Regions from separate parts of the Spirillospora sp. NPDC048819 genome, predicted to be linked through region 3. Evidence: riboswitches for the same ligand, from Rfam matches in the RefSeq annotation. Region 3 holds a riboswitch; each other region holds the start of a gene.

What was found. A riboswitch is a leader RNA that binds a small molecule or an ion and turns the genes downstream of it on or off. The one in region 3 is predicted to bind cobalamin.
Region 1: it holds a riboswitch for cobalamin, as region 3 does, so the genes downstream of both, AB0C35_RS36745 (ABC transporter substrate-binding protein) here and AB0C35_RS16515 (ribonucleoside-diphosphate reductase subunit alpha) in region 3, are expected to answer to the same signal.
Region 2: it holds a riboswitch for cobalamin, as region 3 does, so the genes downstream of both, metE (5-methyltetrahydropteroyltriglutamate--homocysteine S-methyltransferase) here and AB0C35_RS16515 (ribonucleoside-diphosphate reductase subunit alpha) in region 3, are expected to answer to the same signal.

What each region holds. Positions count from the first base shown of each region.
Region 1 is NZ_JBEZGN010000038.1:55,190-61,750, reverse strand. It holds gene AB0C35_RS36765 (chromosome segregation ATPase) at 1-1,034, shown strand, start outside; gene AB0C35_RS36760 (adenosylcobinamide amidohydrolase) at 1,289-2,011, opposite strand; gene AB0C35_RS36755 (ABC transporter ATP-binding protein) at 2,014-2,784, opposite strand; gene AB0C35_RS36750 (iron ABC transporter permease) at 2,781-3,839, opposite strand; gene AB0C35_RS36745 (ABC transporter substrate-binding protein) at 4,174-5,094, opposite strand; cobalamin riboswitch at 5,170-5,292, opposite strand; gene AB0C35_RS36740 (TetR/AcrR family transcriptional regulator) at 5,375-6,025, shown strand; gene AB0C35_RS36735 (VOC family protein) at 6,022-6,408, shown strand; gene AB0C35_RS36730 (LLM class F420-dependent oxidoreductase) at 6,386-6,561, opposite strand, start outside.
Region 2 is NZ_JBEZGN010000022.1:55,055-61,615, forward strand. It holds gene AB0C35_RS26775 (ATP-binding protein) at 1-767, shown strand, start outside; gene metE (5-methyltetrahydropteroyltriglutamate--homocysteine S-methyltransferase) at 803-3,046, opposite strand; cobalamin riboswitch at 3,150-3,348, opposite strand; gene AB0C35_RS26785 (histidine phosphatase family protein) at 3,400-4,092, opposite strand; partial or broken gene AB0C35_RS26790 (SDR family oxidoreductase) at 4,165-4,389, shown strand; gene AB0C35_RS26795 (YciI family protein) at 4,532-4,951, shown strand; gene AB0C35_RS26800 (DUF6596 domain-containing protein) at 4,948-6,093, shown strand; gene AB0C35_RS26805 (helix-turn-helix transcriptional regulator) at 6,145-6,561, opposite strand, start outside.
Region 3 is NZ_JBEZGN010000010.1:106,062-112,622, reverse strand. It holds gene AB0C35_RS16535 (antibiotic biosynthesis monooxygenase) at 1-48, opposite strand, end outside; gene AB0C35_RS16530 (copper resistance CopC family protein) at 123-725, opposite strand; gene AB0C35_RS16525 (YcnI family protein) at 749-1,459, opposite strand; gene AB0C35_RS16520 (MFS transporter) at 1,537-2,175, opposite strand; cobalamin riboswitch at 2,283-2,503, shown strand; gene AB0C35_RS16515 (ribonucleoside-diphosphate reductase subunit alpha) at 2,628-4,979, shown strand; gene AB0C35_RS16510 (ribonucleotide-diphosphate reductase subunit beta) at 5,018-6,013, shown strand; gene AB0C35_RS16505 (MarR family transcriptional regulator) at 6,075-6,561, opposite strand, start outside.

The sequences.
Region 1 (6,561 bases), on a different contig from region 3:
CCCGCACCGTCCGCTACTGCCCTGACGACGACGGGGGATGCGAGCGGTCCGCGCGGGAGAACCGCGAACGGGGCAAGCAGTCCCCCGGACTCACCGGGCAGGTCGCCTGGGCGTGGGAGATGGTCGAGCGGCTGGAGGGCGCCGCCGACCGGCTCGCCGGCTCCCTGATGTCCGAACTGAGCGTCGCCGGCGTCGAACGGCGGGTCGCCGACGCCCACGCGGACGCGGCCGGGCACATCGCGATCGCGCAGCGGGAACGTGACGCGTCCCAGCAGCAGGCCGAGGTCGCGTGGCGGGAGACCGCCACCGCCCGCGCCCGCGCCGACGCCGCCGAGCAGGAGGCCGCGTCCACCCGCACCCGGCTCGAACGCCTCACCGCCGAACGCGACGCCGCCAGGCGGGAATGCCGGGAGGCCAGGGACGAGGCCGACGGTGCGGTCGCCGCCCGGCTCGCCGCCGAACGCGAACGCGACCGCGTCGCCTCCCGCGAGGGTGAGCTGCTCGCCTCGCTGGAGAGCGCCCGCGCCGAACTCGTCTCCCTGCACGGGCGGCTGTCGGAGGCCGAGACCCTCGTCGAAGGCCAGCGCGTCGAGGCCGACGCGGCCAAACGCGCCGCCGAGGATCTGCGTTCCGCCGTCCGCGACGCCGAGGCCAAACGCGGCCAGGCTGTCGCCGACCGCGACCAGATCCAGGCGCGGGCACGCGAGTTCGAACAGCACAACTGGCAGCTGTCGCGCACCGCCGAGGAACTGCGCGCCGCGGTGAAGGCGCTGACCGCCGAACGCGACGCGGCCCGCGCCGAGGCCGAACGCGCCCGCCGCCGGGTCGACGCCCTCACCGGCCTCGCAGACGGACGCCGCGACGGCGGCCCCCGCCCGATCGTCGACCGGGAACCGCCGACCGGGCTGCATCCCGTGCCGCAGGTGAACGGATCGTCCCTGGACGGCGGCGACCCGCTCGCCACCGACCCCCTGAAGCGCAACGGACAGCACAACGGGCACCACAACGGACATCGCCTTCCCCACGCCGGCTGACCGTCACGCCGGCCGATCGACGCACCGCGAGGAGGTGAGGCCCTTCCCCACACTGCACTGGCCCTGACCGGCCGCCGTATCGCACCGGGGTGGTACGGCGGCCGGTGCTCGTCCAGCCCCGTTCTCGTTGGACCGGTGTTCGTCGGACCCGCGGTTCGTATGGCCGGTGTGTGTCGTCGGGCGGACGCCTGTCGTGCCGGTCTGTTCCGGTCGAGCGGGTGCTTGTGGGGAGACCGCCTGGCCGGTGGCCGGTGTCAGGAGCCGCCGGCTGTACTCGGCCGGTCCCCGTTCGGGTTCCGGGTCTCCAGGTAGGCGGTGTAGTCGAGGGCGCCGGCATGGACGGCGGCGTGCACGGCGCGGGCGATCCTGGCGCCCCACGTGGAGCGGGGGCCCGCGAACGGCTCCGCCGCTCCGCCGCCCGCCGCCGCGACGCAGACGGCGTCGGACGCGGTGCCCGTGCACGGATATCCCGCTTCGAGGAGCGCCTGGGTCTTGGCCTCGGTCACGGTGACGACCGCGTTCACCAGCGCCGCGTCGCTCAACGGGACGGGCACGGCGACGACGATGTTCACTGTCCCCGGGGTCCACGCGGGCGGGGAGGCCCCGTCCAGGCGGATCGGGGCGAGTTCGGGATCGGGCGTCCCGGCGGGAGAGGCGGCCCACGTCGGGACCCGCAGCCCCACCGTCGCCGAGACGCTCACGCCCCCGTCGTCCCGCCGCATGGTGCGGGACACCGACGCGGCGGTGAGCATCCCGACACCCGGCCCGTCCAGGCCGTACGACCCGGCGAGCTCCTTCAGGTGGACGACCGGGTCGGTGCGCGAGTAGCCGCCCGCGACCTGCGCGTTCAGTACCCACCCGGCGGGGCCGATCCCGCCGCCCAGCATCGCGGACGAGATCATCCGGTGCCCGGGTCCCGCCCGCCACACGGTCGAGGCGAGGCGCGCCCCGTCCTCCTCACGCCACACCGTCTCGATTCTCAAGGACGCTCCAACGACAGGATCGGCCGGCCGCCGGGGCCGGTGGTGACGTGCACCCGCGCGTCGAAGTGCGCCTCGACGGCGGAACGGGTGAGGACCCGTGCGGGTTCTCCGGCGGCGGCGACCCGTCCGCCGGAGATGAGGACCAGGCCGTCGGCGTACTGCCCCGCCAGCGTCAGATCGTGGATCGTCGTCACCACGGTCAGCTCGTCCGACAGCCGCAACTGGTCGACCAGCTCCATCACCTGCTGCTGGTGGCCGATGTCGAGCGCCGTGGTCGGCTCGTCCAGCAGCAGCACCGGCGTCTGCTGCGCCAGCGCCCGCGCCAGCACCACCCGCTGCCGCTCACCGCCGGAAAGATGGTCCAGCGGACGGGTCGCGAAGGCGGTGAGGTCCAGCCGGTCGAGGACCTCCGCGGTGATGGACCGGTCCCGCGCGCTCTCCCGGCCCAGGTGCGGGATGTACGGCGACCTTCCGAGGAGCGTGTAGTCGAACACCGTCATCCCCACCGGAAGGTTCGGGCTCTGCGGCGCATAGGCGATCAACCGGGCCCGCTGTCTCGGCTTCAGCGTCCCCAGGTCCACGCCCGCCACGGTGATCTCGCCGTGCGACGGCACCAGCCCCAGGACCGCGCGCAGCAGCGTCGACTTCCCCGCCCCGTTCGGCCCGATGATCGCCGTCCACGACCCGGCCGGGACGTCCAGCGACACGCCCTTCAGGACGGGCCGTCCGCCCAGCGCCACGTCCAGGCCCCGCACCAGAACCGTCACGTGTCCACCTGCCTGCGGCTCGCGCGCAGCACCGCGACGAAGAACGGCCCGCCGACGAACGCCGTCACCACCCCGAGCGGAATCTCTCCCGGCTCGATCACCGTCCGCGCCACCAGGTCCGCCACCTCCAGGAACGCCGCGCCGCCCAGCAGCGACAGCGGCAGCACGATCCGGTACGAGCCGCCCGCCAGCCGCCGCACCACATGCGGCACCACGATCCCGACGAACCCGATCAGCCCGCTCACCGCGACCGCGCACGCCGTCGCCAGCGACGCCGCGACCAGCACCGTCAGCCGCACCCGCGCCGCGGACAGGCCGAGCGACGCCGCCTCCTCGTCCCCGACGCTCAGCACGTCCAGCAGCCGGCCGTGCGCGAGCAGGATCACCGTCGACACCAGGGAGTACGGGGCGATCAGCGCGAGCTGGTTCCAGTCGGCCGCCCCGACCCCGCCGAGCAGCCAGGAGAAGATCCGCTGCAGCTCCTCCGCCTTCAGCTGCTGCAGGAACGTCTGGATCGCCGCCAGGAACGACGACACCGCGACTCCGGCCAGCACCAGCGTCGCGGCGCCGTTCCCGCGTCCCGCCGTGTTGCCCAGCGCGTACGCCATGAACACGCCGCCGATCGCGCCCGCGAACGCGGCGAGCGGCACCGCGTACCCCGGGTCGCCCGGCAGCAGCACGATCACCATCGTCGCGCCGACCCCGGCGCCCGCCGCGGCGCCAAGCAGATACGGATCGGCGAGCGGATTGCGGAACACGCCCTGATAGCCGGCGCCCGCCATGGCGAGCATCCCGCCGACCAGCGCCGCCATCAGCGCCCTCGGCACCCGCAACTCGAACAGGACGTTCTCGTCGATGACACTGAGCCCAGAGTCGATGTGCACGAACGGGACCCGGTCGGCCAGCGCCAGCAGCACCCCGCCGACGGGCAGCCCCGCCGCCCCCACCAGCACCCCGGCCAGGAGAGTCCCGGCCAGCAGCAGGATCGCCAGCCCGAGCGACAGCGGCCGCAACTTGGCCTGCCCCGCCGGCTCCGGCAACGGCTTCCGCAGCATCACGCCCCACCCTCGCCGGAGACCCGAGCCCGATTCCGTTGGACGCCCGTGACGTTCGCCCATGCCGCCGTGCCCATCCGCGTCCGCTGACGCTGGGCGTCCGCGACGCTCATGGGAGGCGGGCTCATGCTCGTCTGCGTCCGCCACCGACGGGGCGGCGGGTCCGCCCTCGCACGCGGGCCGGACGTCTCCGGACGTCCCGGCGACGTCCTGTGCGTCCCCCTTGACGTCCGGGGACGTCCCGGCCGGGTCGTGCACGTCGGCCGGGACGTCCGGGGACCGGTGGCCCCGGCGGGACTGGGCGCTCATGGGCGGGCGTCCATCAGGACAGTGATCACTGGACCTTCTGCACCGCGTCACCGATCGCCTTGACGAACTCGGGCAGGCGGGGGCCCCAGCGGGAGGCGATGTCGTCGTCGAGTTCGACCACGCCCTTGTGCTTGACCGCGTCCAGGTCCGACCAGCCGGGGCGCTCGGCGAGCGTCGCGGCGTTCTGGCCGCAGCACTTGGTGTCGGCCAGGAAGATCAGGTCGGGGTCCTGCTTGAGGAGGTACTCGCGCGACAGCTGCGGGTACTCGCCGCTGGCCTTGTCCGCCCCGTCGGCGATGTTGCGGAGGCCGAACAGCCCGTACACCTGGCCGACGAACGTCCTGGACGTCACGGAGTGCAGCTGGTTGTCGAGCTCGTGGTAGTAGCTGAGGCCCTTCGCCTTGGAGGACGCGGCGACCGTCTGCTGGATCCTCGCCCGCATGTCGTCGGTGAGCTTCTTGGCCTCGGCTGCATGGCCGGTGGCCAGCCCGAGGTCGTTGATCTCGTCGTAGGCCTCGTCCAGCTTGGTCGGCGCGGGCTCCAGCAGGACGGGGATCTTGACCTTCTCCAGCGCCTTGACGATGCCGTTCAGGTCGTCGGACACGACGACGAGGTCGGGCTTGTACGCGATGACCGCCTCGGCGTTCGGCTTGAACCCCGACAGCTTCGTCTGGGGCGCGTTCGGCGGGTGGTTGGAGTAGTCGTCCACGGCCACCACCTGCGGTCCCGCGCCGATGGCGAAGAGCGTCTCGGTGTGAGTGGGGGAGAGCGACACGATCCGCTCGGGCCTGGCCGGGACGGTCACCGCGCCGTTGGCGGCCTGGACGGTGACGGCGGCCTTCGGGCCTGACGCCGCATCGCCGGTCTTGCCGTCGCCGCCGCATCCGGCCGTGAACGTGACGGCGACGATCGCCATCATCGCGCCGAAAGTACGTACGGGTCTCACAGGAGCCTCCTGGGGTCCAGGGAAGCCGCGGCCCGCTCATCCATGACGGATCGCCCTTCCACGAGGTCGAGAATCGTCGGCGCGCGAGGAGGCGACCTGGCTCGGCCACTTCGAGAGGGGCACCACAGTTGCGGGACAGCGCCGGATTCACACCGGACTTCGCTCCAGACGCGCAGCATCGCAACGGTATCAGGCGCCGAATCCGGACCTGTCCCCTCATCGGAGTGAGCACACACTCCGATCTTGACGGAGTGACCACTCACTCCGTACCGTGGCGGATGTGCCCGACAAGAGCCGCCGCCGCGCCCCGGGAATGACCCCGCGGGAACGCCGCGAAATGATCATCCGCACCGCGTTGCCGCTGGTCGCCGAACACGGCGCGGCCGTCACCACCGGCCAGATCGCCCGTGCCGCGGGCATCGGCGAAGCGACGATCTTCCGCGTGTTCACCGGCAAGGACGAACTGCTGGACGCGTGCGTCACCGAGGCGCTGCGCGCCGACCACGTCCTGGACGAGATCGCGGCGATCCCGCTGGACCGGCCGCTGACCGCCCGCCTGGCCGAGGCGAGCGACGCGATCGAGGCCTACCTCGCCCGCATGGGCACGGTCATCGGCGCCCTCCACGCCACCGGCCGTCCAGGCCGGCGCCCACCCGTCCGCGACGGGCGCGCCCCCCACCCCGGCGGCGGACCCGCCGACGCCGACGTGGACCGCGACATCGCGATGAACCAGACCCGCGACGCGCTGGCCGCGCTGTTCGAGCCCGAACGCGACCGGCTGCGCCTGCCCGCCGATCAGCTGGCGGACCTGTTCATGGCCCTGGTCTTCGCGCGGTCCCGTCCCCCCGCCGGGCCCGCGACGCCGCCGCCCGCAGAGGTTTACCTGGACGTCTTCCTGCACGGCGCCCTCAAGGAAGGAACCACCGAGTGACGATCACGCTCGACCACACCGTCGTGACGGCCGCCGACAACGACGAGGCCGCCCGCTTCTTCGCCGCCGTCATGGGCCTGGAGTACACCGGCCCGCACCCGCACGCGCGGCATTTCGTCCCGATCCGGGTGAACGAGGCGCTCACCCTCGACTTCCTGACCGTCGCACACCCGCAGGGCCACCATCTCGCCTTCGACGTCGACGCCGTCACCTTCGACACGGCCGTCGAACGCATGGACGCCCGCGAGATCCCCTACGGCGACGGACCCGCCCACGCCGACAACGGACGAATCGACCACGCCCATCCGCACGGCGGCCGCGGGGTCTACTTCTCCGACGCCAGCGGCAACCTCTACGAACTCATCTCGCCATGTAGGACTTGAGGAACTCCCTGGTCCGCCCGCGGCTCTCTCCCGGCACGAACTCCGCGGCGACGAAATCGGTCGCGCCCGCCTCGGACAACGCCTCCAGTTTCGCCGCGACCGTGTCCTCGTCCCCGACAACGGCCAAGTCCGCAGGGCCGTCCACCCCTTCGC
Region 2 (6,561 bases), on a different contig from region 3:
GCGGGATTCCCTGGAGGCTGGAGAACGGCGGTTGCGCATCCCTCCCTCTTCCCGGGGACGAGTCGATCGCCGCCATGGCCCGGCGCCACGTCGCGAGCCTGCTGCCCGCGCTCGGGCTGTCCGTCCGGGACGTCGACGACGTCACCCTCATGGTCAGCGAACTCGCCACGAACGTCCTGCAGCACGCCACGTCCCAGGAGAGATCTCCCGGCGCCGAACTCTGGGTCTACCAGCGCGGCGACGGGCGGGGCCACGACGAACTGGTCGTCAAGGCGTTCGACACGCTCAGGGAGTGGCGCGCCGATGGTGGGGCACGCCCGGACCGCGCCGGCGAGATGCTCGACCACGGCCGCGGCCTGGAGATCATCGACATTCTCGCCAAGGGCAGGTGGGGGTACCACCCGACCCGGTCCCGGCTGAGCTCACCGTCCGTGCGCGGCAAGGCCACCTGGTTCGCCCTGCCGATCCCGCGCACCCGCATCGCCCGCGGACGCCGGAACGGCCGGGCCGGCGACGAGCGACAGGCCACGAAGGTCCTTCACTCGCTGCTCGTCCAGCGCGGCATCGACCGCTTCACGCCCATGGAGGAACTCGGCGTCTGCGAGCTGTCCGGGCACGGCGACCTGAAGGTGTGGTGCGAGGACGCGATGTTCCGCTGGCACGCCCGCTCCGGCGAAACCGGAGGACTCCCCGTCACCGACATCACCGAGGCGTGCGAGCAGATCGTCCGGATCTGCGAATCGCTGGACGACGTCCACGTGGTCTGACCGTACGGGGGGGACGGTCAGACCACGTGGAACCCTCAGCCGGCCACGTCGTCCCTGACGCGCCGCGCCGCCGTCACCAGGTTCCGCAGCGACGCCTCCGTCTCCGGATACGCGCGGGTCTTCAGCCCGCAGTCGGGGTTGACCCAAAGCCGCGCCGGCTCCACGGCCCGCAGCGCGCGCCGCAGGTTCTCCTCCATCTCCCCGGCGCCGGGGACGCGCGGTGAGTGGATGTCCCACACGCCCGGCCCGATGCCGTTCTCGTACCCGGCGGCGCGCAGGTCGCCGACCAGCTCCATGTGCGAGCGGGCCGCCTCGACGCTGGTGACGTCGGCGTCCAGCGCCCCGATCGCCCCGATGATCTCGCCGAACTCCGAGTAGCACATGTGCGTGTGGATCTGGGTGGTGTCGGCGACGCCGGAGGTCGCGAGGCGGAACGCGCCGACCGCCCAGTCCAGGTAGGCGGGACGGTCGGCGTCCCGCAGCGGCAGCAGTTCACGCAGCGCGGGTTCGTCGACCTGGATGATCCGGATGCCGGCCGCCTCCAGGTCGGCGATCTCGTCGCGGAGGGCGAGCGCGACCTGCCGGGCGGTGTCGGCGAGCGGCTGGTCGTCCCGGACGAACGACCAGGCGAGCATGGTGACCGGACCCGTCAGCATCCCCTTGACCGGCCTGCTCGTCAGCGACTGCGCGTACGTCGCCCACTCCACCGTCATCGGCCGGGGACGCGCGACGTCGCTGTGCAGGATCGGCGGCCGGACGTACCGCGACCCGTACGACTGCACCCACCCGTGCTCCGTCGCGGCGTACCCGTCGAGCTGCTCGGCGAAGTACTGCACCATGTCGTTGCGCTCGGGTTCGCCGTGCACGAGGACGTCCAGCCCGAGGTCCTCCTGCAGTGCGATGACGCGGGCGATCTCGTCCTTCATCGCCCGCTCGTAGGCGTCGCCGGTGATCCGCCCGGCGCGGCGGTCGGCGCGGGCCCGGCGGATCTCGGGGGTCTGCGGGAAGGAGCCGATCGTCGTCGTGGCCAGTTCCGGCAGCCCCAGCGCGTCCCGCTGCGCGGCGAACCGGGCGGCGCGGTCGCCCCGGCGCGTGTCGCCGATCGACCCCAGCCGTTCCCGGACGGCCCGGTCTATCCCCGCGGCCGGCGCCGGTTCGGCCGGGGCGGGGACGTCCTCGCGCAGCGCCCGGCCGAGCGCCACGACCTCGGCGACCTTCTGCCGGGCGAACGCGAGCCGCTCCCGGACACCGGTGTCCAGCGACGTCTCGGCGTCCAAGTCGATCGGGACGTGCAGCAGCGAGCAGGACGTGCTCACCACGACCCGGTCGACGAGCCCGAGCACCGACGCGCAGACGGCCCTGGCCCGCCGCTCGTCGGCGCGCCACACGTTGCGGCCGTCCACCACTCCCGCCACGAGGGTCTTGCGCGGCAGCCCGCCGACCGAGGCGAGCACGTCGACATTGCCGGGCCCGGCGGCGAAGTCCAGGCCGATCGCCTCGACGCGGCTGCGGGCCAGGGTGCGCAGCGCGTCCGCCCCGATCGTCCCGAAGTAGGCGGCGACCATCAGCCGCGGCCTGCTCGTCAGCCGCCCCAGCCGCGCGTACGCCCGCGCCAGCGCGTCGATCTCCTCCTCGCTCCGGTCCGCGACGAGGGCGGGCTCGTCCAGCTGCACCCACTCCGCCCCGGCCCCGGCCAGGCGTTCCAGCACCTCGGCGTACACGTCGACGAGCCCGTCGAGCAGATCGAGCGGACGGAACCCCTCGGGCGCGTCCGCCGCGGGCTTGGCCAGCAGCAGATACGTGAGCGGCCCCACGAGCACCGGCCGCGTCTCGACACCGAGCGCCTTGGCCTCCCGGTACTCCGCCAGCGGCTTGGCCGCCGCACCCTCCGCCAGCCGGAACCTGGCGTCCGGCCCCAGCTCGGGGACGATGTAGTGGTAGTTCGTGTCGAACCACTTGGTCATCTCAAGCGGCGGGACGTCCTGGACGCCGCGCGCCATCGCGAAATACCGGTCGAACCCGGTCAGATGCCGGTACCTGTCCGGGACGGCGTCGACCAGCACGCTCGTGTCGAGCACCTGGTCGTAGAACGAGAACGTGTTCGACGGGACGGCGTCCAGCCCGGCGTCGCGCAACTCGGTCCAGACCGACGCGCGCAGTTCGGCGCCGGCCTTCGCGAGCGCGTCGGCGTCGGCGCGTCCCGCCCAGTAGTCCTCGGTGGCGAACTTCAGCTCCCGGCGCGCCCCGATGCGGGGGTATCCGAGGATCGTCGTGTTCATGGCGGCTTCCCTCGCTGTGCCACAAGCGGCCCGCGAAAGGGAATGCGCACGGCGAACCCCGTGCCGCAGACCGTCCCACGAGGCCGCAGACCCACCGCGCACCGGCCGGTGCGCGGGCGGAGGCAGGTCTTCGGACTCGCGGGCACCGCCTCCTCCGAGGCGTCCTACTGGCCGTCGCTTCCCAGGCCGCCGTGGCCCAGTGCGTGATGACGGCGGTCGTTCCCGCTCACCGCTGCGGGGCAGTCCCGGATTCCCACCGGGTTCCCTCTTACGACACCCGAACCCGCACGAGGCACGAGTGAACCGTCCGCAGGCCCGAGTCTATAGCCCGCCCGTGAACCGGCCCCGCGCGCCTAGTCCAGGAGCCCGGACGGAGCGGTCTCCTGGCTGGTGGACGCCTCGGCAAGGTGCGTCGTGCCGCCGCCGACGACGCGGAACCCGTACGGCCCGCTCGGCCGCCACAACTCGACGACGGCGCAGTTCGGGACGTCGCACGCGCCGTTGAAATGACGAAAGCCCCGCATCGCCGCGGCGTCGGGGTCGGTGACCCCGGTCATCAACGACCACATCACGGCCTTCATGAAGAGGCCGTGAGTGAACACCGCGATCAGCCCGTCCTCCGGACGTTCGGCGAGGCCGTCCAGGAAGGCGTTGGCGCGCCTGATCAGCGCCCGGAAGGACTCCCCGCCGCCGTTGACGTGATCAGGGTCACTCCGTTCCCAGTAGTCCTCGGCGAAGGGCCGCCGTTGCTCGTTCGTGGTCCGCGGCCCGTGCAACTCGCCCAGATAAGTGAACTCCTGGACGGGCCACTCCTCGTAAGGCACCCCGGGAAACCGCTCCGCGGTCGCCTGGGCGGTCTGACGCGCCCGGACGAACGACGAACTGACGATGAGCGCGGGCGGCCCGGTGAACGCCGCGGCCATCCGCACCGCCTGCTCACGTCCCCGCGCGGTCAGCGGGGAGACACCAGGCCCGTTCGTCGGCAGCCCGGCGTTCGACTCGCTCTGCCCGTGCCGGACCATCCACACCCGCCGCACCAAGATCACGCCGCCAGCCTGGCACACGGGCTCGGCGGCACGGAAGATCGGACGAGCCGCACGAGGAGAGGGGCGACCACGACGGCGCGCTACGAGAACTTCCTCGAAGGCCGGACCCCGGACGAGGCGGCGCGCATCGAGAACGAGATGCGCCTGCTGCACCCGGTCGGCAGGGTGGGCCGCCCGGACGAGGTGGCCGCCGCCGTCGCCTACCTGCTCTCGGACGAGGCGAGCTTCGTCAACGGCGCCGTCCTCCCCGTGGACGGTGGCCGCCACGCCGTAGGCCGCGACCCCGAAGAATCCTGACTCCGCGCCACGCGTGGAACTCGAGGCGGCTCGTCCGGGAGAGCCAGAATGGTTCGGACGGCGATGTCGAGAATCCGTGACCGGCTCCGTCCCCGTGGTGAGGACGAGCATGAGAGTGGCACCAGCACCTAGGAGAATCACGATGGCCAAGTACCTGCTGCTCAAGCACTACCGCGGCGCTCCCGCCTCGGTCAACGACGTGCCGATGGACAAGTGGACGCCCGAGGAGATCTCGGCCCACGTGAAGTACATGGAGGACTTCGCCTCCCGCCTGGAGGCGAACGGCGAGTACGTCGACGGCCGGGCGCTCGCGCCCGAGGGGGTGTGGGTCCGCTACGACGGAGAGGGCCGGCCGCCCGTCACCGACGGCCCGTTCGCCGAGACCAAGGACCTCATCGCCGGCTGGACGGTGATCGACGTCGACGGTTACGAGCGCGCGATCGAGCTGGCCGGGGAGCTGTCGGCCGCTCCCGGGGCGGGCGGCGAGCCGGTCCACGAGTGGCTGGAGGTCCGGCCGCTCCTGACCGCGCAGCCGGATATCACGGAGTGTCATCTCGGGTGAACGACGTCCTGCTCCGGAGCCTCACGCCGAACGTCCTGGCGATCCTCATCCGCCGCGGAGCCGACTTCGCCGCGGCCGAGGACGCCGTCCAGGACGCGCTGGTCGAGGCGATCCGCGTCTGGCCCGACGACCTGCCGCGCGATCCCAAGGGCTGGCTGGTCACCGTGGCCTGGCGCAAGTTCCTCGACGCGGCCCGGGCGGACGCGGCCCGCCGCCGGCGTGAGGACATCGCCGACGAGGAGCCGCCGCCCGGCCCCGCACCCGAGCGCGACGACACGCTCCGGCTCTACTTCCTGTGCGCCCACCCGTCGCTGACGCCGTCGTCCGCGGTCGCGCTCACGCTGCGCGCCGTCGGCGGCCTGACCACCCGCCAGATCGCCCAGGCCTACCTGGTGCCCGAGGCGACCATGGCGCAGCGCATCAGCCGTGCCAAGCGCACCGTCTCCGGCGTCCGGTTCGACCAGCCCGGCGACGTCGCGACCGTCCTGCGCGTCCTCTACCTCGTCTTCAACGAGGGCTACTCCGGCGACGTGGACATGGCCGCCGAGGCCATCCGCCTCACCCGGCAGCTCGCCGCCGCGATCGACCACCCCGAGGTGGCGGGCCTGCTCGCTCTCATGCTGCTCCACCATGCCCGGCGCGCCGCCCGAACCGCGTCCGACGGCAGCCTGGTGCCGCTCGCCGAGCAGGACCGCCGCCGGTGGGACACCGAGTCGATCGCCGAGGGCATCGGCATCCTGCAGGCGGCCCTCGCCCGTGACCGCCTGGGCGAATACCAGGCCCAGGCCGCCATCGCGGCGCTCCACGCCGACGCGCCGGCCGCCGAGGAGACCGACTGGGTACAGATCGTCGAGTGGTACGACGAACTCGTGCGCCTGACGGACAGCCCGGTCGTCCGCCTCAACCGCGCGGTGGCCGTAGGAGAAGCCGACGGCCCCCGCGCCGGCCTGGCGGCGCTGGCGTCCCTGGACGACTCGCTGCCCCGCCACACCGCGGTGGCGGCCTACCTCCACGAACGCGACGGCAACCTGACGACGGCGGCCCGCCTGTACGCCGAAGCGGCCCAGCAGGCCCCCAACCTCGCCGAACGCGCCCACCTGACCCGCCAGGCCGCCCGCCTCAACACGTCCCACCGCCCCTGACATCCGCTCAAAGCACGGGTCCCGGGTGGGGCGCCGTCGGCGGCGCTGCCGCTACTCGTTGGACGCGTGGAGGGGGGAACGCGGGAGTTCGGCCTGGTCGTCCGTTTCCTCGGCGTCCTGCGTCGCGGCCCACGTGCCGAGCAACCGGAGCGCCTCCGCGGAATGCGATCCGGGTTCCACCGCATAGGTGTAGAGCCAGCGCTCCCCGTCCTGGAGTTGCAGCGCCTCAACGTGCATGACGAGGTCGCCGACGACGGGGTGGTGGAATCGCTTGGGGCCGCGGCAGCGCACGTCGACATCGTGCTCGGCCCACCAGTTGCGGAACTCGGGACTGGCGACGGACAGTTCACCGATCAGCGCGTGCAGTCGCCTGTCGCGCGGGTAGCGGCCCGCAGCCTCCCGCAGCACCCCGACGCTCACGCGCGCGTTCATCTCCCAGTCGGTCAGGAGATAGCGCGCCGACGGCTG
Region 3 (6,561 bases):
TTCGGTGGCCGGCGGGTCAATGCGGTAGCGGATGTACTCGACGATCATTCGGGCCCCCAGGTATGCGAAACCGGTCGGGTAATCACAGTAATCCTGTAATCACCCGACCGGTAGCGAAATGATCAACCCTTGGGGGCCGGGGAGCGGCGGAACCAGGCGACGGCGCCGGCGGCCCCCGCGATGACGAGGCCGATCAGGCCGATCCACAGCCAGCCCGACGAGGTGCCCGAATCCTCGGCGGACGTGGCGTTCGCCGGGGAGGACTCGGGGGACGCGGCCGGGGGCTGGGCGGCGGCACTGGGCGAGCCGGCGGGCGCGTCAGCCGGCGCCCCGGCGGGCGAGCCCTTCACGGTGAACGTGTAGCTCTCCTGCACCGGATGGCCGTCCGCGGACACGACACGCCAGGCCACCGTGTACTCGCCGTTGGGCAGTGTCCCACCGAGCGGCTGTGTGACCTTGTTGTCGACCGCGCGGGGCTCCCCCGACTGGACCTGCTTGTCGGACGCGTCCGTCACGAGCACCCGGGGCAGCCGCACCGGCTCCGAGTACGTCAGGACGATCTGGGACGGCGCCTTGACCGTCGAGTCCGCCTCCGGGTCCGCCGACGTCAGGGCGGTGTGCGCGGACGCCGGGGACGCGGACATCGCCAGGACCATCCCCACGGCGGCCGTGCCCGCCGCGATCCGCCTCAGGGCGTTCATGACGGGGCGCGTGAAGGTGCGCATCTCAGCATTCCTTTCGAGGTGGGTCATGCCCGGCTCCGGGCGCGGGTCAGGCCGAGTCCGCCGATGCCGATGCCGACCACGCCGGCGGCGATGCCGATGCCGCCGAGCAGCCGGGCCGTCCCGTCATCGGCGGACGCCGCCGCCTTCTCGCCGGGCTTGGTCTGGGCGGTCAGCCCGGCCGTCTCCGTGCCGCCCTCCGGGGTGAGCTTGAGGACCGGTGCGGGGTGCTCGGGCTCCTCCGCGCCCTCGGCCGGCGGCTCCTCCGCCCACTTGACGACCTCGCCGTTGGAGTACGTCTGGTCGGCCTTGAAGACCATCTGGTCGGTGTCGGTCGGCAGCCGCCCCATCGAGACGTCGAACTCCTCGAACTGGCCGGGTTCGATGCCCCCGCCCGACCAGGTGATCTTGGTGACGGCCTCGGTCAGCTCGCCGCCGTGCGTCTTGATCGGCTCCGGGAGCTTCGACTTCTCCACCTTCACCGTCCAGCCGGGGACCGGACGGACCGACACCGACGACAGCGGGTGCTCGACCGGCAGGTGCACCACGACCTTCGTGGTGGACGCGTTGTCGCGCTCGTTCGGCACCCGGAACGCCACCTTGGCGTACGAGCCCTGCTCGGCGGTCTTCGGGTTGGCGGTGACGTGCGCGGACGCGGCCGTCGCCAGCGCGAGCACGGATATGGCGGACAGGGACGCGACCGCGCCGACCCTGCGGGCATGCGGAACAAAGGACATGGCGGAACTCCGTTCGAGTCGTACGGAAAATCCGGAAACGCCGCTGGATCGGCGTCCGGTGACGTACGGCGCTCGCCTCAGATGCGGGCGAGCGCCCTCGAACGCGGCGGGGGACCCCGCCGGACGACCTGGTGCCGCAGCACACGGCCGACGGCCATCACGGCGGCAGCCGCCGGTACCACGGGGGTACGCCGCGGAGGCGCCGCGGGTTCAACGGTGAGGAGCGCGATCAGGAGCCGGACCGGACGGTCCGCCGCCGCGGCGACCCGCCGGGCCAGCGACCACGCGGCCCGCTCGCCGCGTCGCAGCCACCACGCCGCCACCAGCGCGGCCACGGTGTGCGCGAGCGTCATCGTCGTGCCGCCCGTGCCGTGCACGACCGGCACCATGACGTCCTGACCGGCCGGCGTCACCCCGCCCATCGCCGCGTGCATCTCCGGCGAGTGCTGAAGGATCGGCTCGGACGCGGCCGTGAACAGGGTGTGCAGAGCGAACTGGCCGCCGAGGAGGCCGCCGAGGATCGTCGCGAGGGAGCGTTCGTGGCCCACGAGCATGAAGGCCACGCCCAGCACGGCGCAGAACCCCGCGACCGCCGCCCAGGCCGGAACCGTCCCCGACGCGAGCACGTGCCCGGTGATCGCAAGCGTGACGCACACGGTGGCGAACACCACCGCGCGGGCGGTTCGCAGAACGGAGTTTGGGGCATGCGGGGACATGGCGAGACCATCCTCCCACCCGGGTCGCCGTCCCCGCATCCGGCCCTGCCGGTCCTTTCAGACACGCCCAACATCTTGGGGTTGCACAAAGATCGTCATCTAGATGTAGGGTTCAATCCCGTGCTGGTTCGCCCCCGCCGTTTCGCGGCGGGGGCGACGCGAGAGGGAACCCGGTGCGAGTCCGGGACTGCCCCGCAGCGGTGAGCGGGAACGACCGCCGTCATGAAGCACTGGGCCCGCGCGGGCCCGGGAAGCGACGGCCAGTAGGACGCCTCGGAGGAGGCGGCGCCCGCGAGTCCGAAGACCTGCCGGCACGGCGTCCGGGACGCGTTCCGGACCAACACGTCCAGGCCTCGCGGGTGGGCCGGGGACGGAGCGCGGCGTGCCCTGGCGGGTGGCGCCCGCGTCCCGTTCGCATGCCTCCGCGAGGCGGCTTGCGAGGGGAGAAGCACGTGACACAGGACCTGGCCGCGCCGCCGGCGGCGGCGCCGTTCACCGGGATCGCCGCCGAGGTCGAGGCGGCCTGCGACGGGGTACCGGGCGCCGAGGCGGGACGGGTGCTGGCCGCCGTCCGCGCCGCCGGCGGGATGGACGCGGCGGCGCTGCGGGACCTCGCGATCGGTGAGGCCGCCGCGCTGGTGCCCGCCGAACCCGGCTACTCCCGGGTCGCCGCGCGGCTGCTCGGCACCCGGATCCGGGACGAGGCGGCCGCCGCCGGCGTCCGCACGTTCGCCGAGTCGGTCGCCGCCGCACACCGGGAGGGTCTCCTGGCCGACGCCCCGGCCGCGTTCGCCGCCGCCAACGCGCCGGCGCTCAACGCCCTCGTCGACGAGGCGGCCGACGACCGCTTCGAGTACTTCGGGCTCCGCACCCTCTACGACCGGTACCTGCTGAGGCATCCGCGGACACGGCTCGTCCTCGAACGCCCCCAGCACTTCCTCCTGCGCGTGGCGTGCGGCCTCGCCGACACCGTGGACGACGCCGCCGAGCTGTACGGCCTGCTCAGCACGCTGTCGTACCTGCCGAGCTCGCCGACGCTGTTCAACTCCGCGGCCCGCCGCCCCCAGCTGTCGTCCTGCTTCCTGCTCGACTCGCCGCGCGACGAGCTGGAGTCGATCTACGAGCGGTACGGGCAGGTCGCGCGGCTCAGCAAGTACGCGGGAGGCATCGGGATCTCCTGGACGAAGGTCCGGTCGCGGGGCTCGCTGATCCGCGGCACCAACGGGCACTCGAACGGGATCGTCCCGTGGCTGCGCACGCTCGACTCGTCCGTCGCGGCCGTCAACCAGGGCGGGCGCCGCAAGGGCGCGGCGTGCGTGTACCTGGAGCCGTGGCACGCCGACGTCGAGGAGTTCCTGGAGCTGCGCGACAACACCGGCGAGGACGCGCGCCGCGCCCACAACCTCAACCTCGCCAACTGGATCCCGGACGAGTTCATGCGCCGCGTCGAGGACGACGCGACATGGTCGCTGTTCGACCCGAAGGAGGTCCCCGAGCTGGCCGACCTGTGGGGCGACGCGTTCGACGAGGCGTACCGGGCGGCCGAGAGGGAAGGCCGGTACGTCCGGCAGATCCCGGCCCGCAAGCTGTACGGGCGGATGATGCGGACGCTCGCCGAGACGGGCAACGGCTGGATGACGTTCAAGGACGCCGCCAACCGCGCCTGCAACCAGACCGCCGAACCGGGCCAGACCGTCCACCTCTCCAACCTGTGCACGGAGATCCTGGAGGTGACCAGCGACGGTGAGGCGGCCGTGTGCAACCTCGGGTCGGTGAACCTCGCCGCGCACGTCGGCCCGTCCGGCGTGGACTGGGAGCGGCTCCGCGCCACCGTCCGCACCGCCGTGCGGTTCCTGGACCGCACCATCGACCGCGGCTACTACCCGACGCCAGAGGCGGAGGCGGCGAACGGCAAGTGGCGGCCGATCGGCCTGGGCGTGATGGGCCTGGCCGACGTGTTCTTCACGCTCCGCCTGCCGTTCGACTCGCCGGAGGCCCGCGAGCTGTCGACGCGCATCTCCGAGGAGATCGCGCTGGCCGCCTACGGTGCGTCCGCCGACCTGGCCGCCGCGCACGGACCGCTGCCCGCCTACGACCGGACGCGCACGGCCCGCGGCCAGCTCCACCTGGACCATTTCCCGGACGCGGCGCCGTCGCGTCCCGCCGAGTGGGAGCGGCTGCGGGCCCGCGTCGCCGAGGTCGGGCTCCGCAACTCGCTGCTGATCGCGATCGCGCCGACCGCGACGATCGCGTCGATCGCGGGCTGCTTCGAGTGCATCGAGCCGCAGGTGTCCAACCTGTTCAAGCGCGAGACGCTGTCCGGGGAGTTCCTGCAGATCAACGGCTACCTGGTGGACGACCTGAAGTCGCTCGGCCGCTGGACGCCGCCGGTCCGCGAGGCGATCAAGAAGGCGAACGGCTCCGTCCAGGGCATCGCCGGCCTCCCCGAGGAGATGCGGACCCTGTACCGGACGGCCTGGGAACTGCCGCAGAAGGCGCTGATCGACCTCGCCGCCGCCCGCACCCCGTACATCGACCAGTCCCACTCGCTGAACCTGTTCATGGAGACGCCGACCATCGGCAAGCTCTCCTCGATGTACGCCTACGCGTGGCGGCGCGGCCTCAAGACGACCTACTACCTGCGCTCCCGCCCGGCCACCCGGATCGCGCAGACGACCGTCACCCAAACCACGGGCACCCAAACCACGGGCACCCAAACCACGGCCACCCAGACCACGGCTACCCAGTCCACTGCGGCGGCGTGCTCTCTGGAGAACCCCGAGACCTGTGAGGCGTGCCAGTGAGCGCGCGAACAGAAGGAACGCGAAGAGAAGGAAACAGCATGCTGCTCGACCCCGGCATGGACCTGACCCTGCGGCCCATGCGCTACCCCGACTTCTACGAGCGCTACCGCGCCGCGATCCGCAACACGTGGACGGTCGAGGAGGTCGACCTCGCGTCCGACCTGGTGGACCTCGCGCGCCTCACGCCCGCCGAAGTCCACCTCGTCAACCGCCTGGTCGCGTTCTTCGCCACCGGCGACTCGATCGTGGCGAACAACCTGGTGCTCAACCTCTACAAGCATGTGAACGCCCCGGAGGCCCGGCTCTACCTGTCGCGGCAGCTGTTCGAGGAGGCCGTCCACGTCCAGTTCTACCTGACCCTCCTGGACACCTATCTGCCCGATCAGGACGAGCGGGTCAAGGCGTTCGCGGCGATCGAGCACATCCCGTCGATCCGCTCCAAGGCGGAGTTCTGCTTCCGCTGGATCGACTCGCTCGGCTCCCTGGACGAACTCAGGACCGCCGCCGACCGCCGGGCGTTCCTGCTCAACCTCATCTGCTTCGCCGCGTGCATCGAGGGCCTGTTCTTCTACGGCGCCTTCGCCTACGTGTACTGGCTCCGCTCCCGCGGCCTCCTGAACGGTCTCGCCTCCGGAACCAACTGGGTCTTCCGGGACGAGAGCATGCACATGGAGTTCGCGTTCTCCGTGGTGGACACCGTCCGCGCCGAGGAACCCGAACTGTTCGACGCCGACCTGACCGACCAGGTCACCCGCATGGTGGAAGAGGCCGTCCAGGCGGAACTCGCGTTCGCCCATGACCTGTGCGGCGACGGCCTGCCCGGCATGAGCGCGGACGACATGCGCGCCTACCTCGAATACGTCGCGGACCAGCGCCTGGCCCGCCTGGGCCTTCCCGTCCGCTACGGCACCGCGAACCCGTTCGCGTTCATGGAGCTTCAGGACGTCCAGGAGCTGTCCAACTTCTTCGAGCGCCGCGTTTCGGCGTACCAGATCGGCGTCGAGGGCAACGTCGCCCTGGACGAAGCTTTCTGACCAGGCCTTCTGACCAGGCCTTCTGACAAGGCCGGCCGCCGAACCGCTCCGGCGGCACGTCCTACGCCAGGGACGTGTCGCCGAGCGATTCCAGTAGCCCGCGCAGCGCGGCCGCCAGCCGATCCCGTTCCTCCGCGCCGCCGAGCGGCTCCAGGATGCGCGCCTCGTTCGCCGCGTGCAGGGGGAGGACGTCCTCGATCAACGTCCATCCCCGCTCGGTCAGCCTGACCCGCACCGACCGCCGGTCGCCCTCGTCCCGTACCCGTTCGACGAGGCCCTTGGCCTCCAGCCGGTCGATCCGGTTGGTGATCGCCCCGGAGGTCACCATGGCGGCCTTGTTCAGGGCGCCGGCCGTCAGCTCGTAGGGCGGGCCGGACCGGCGCAGCGTGGCCAGGACGTCGAACTCCCATCGCTCCAGGCCGTGCGCGGCGAAGAACTCCTTCAGCTCGCGCTCCAGCAGCAGCGACAGCCGGGCGATCCGGCCGATGATCCCCATGGGCCAGACGGGCACGTCGGGCCGCTCCCGCCTCCACTGGTCGAGCACCTGG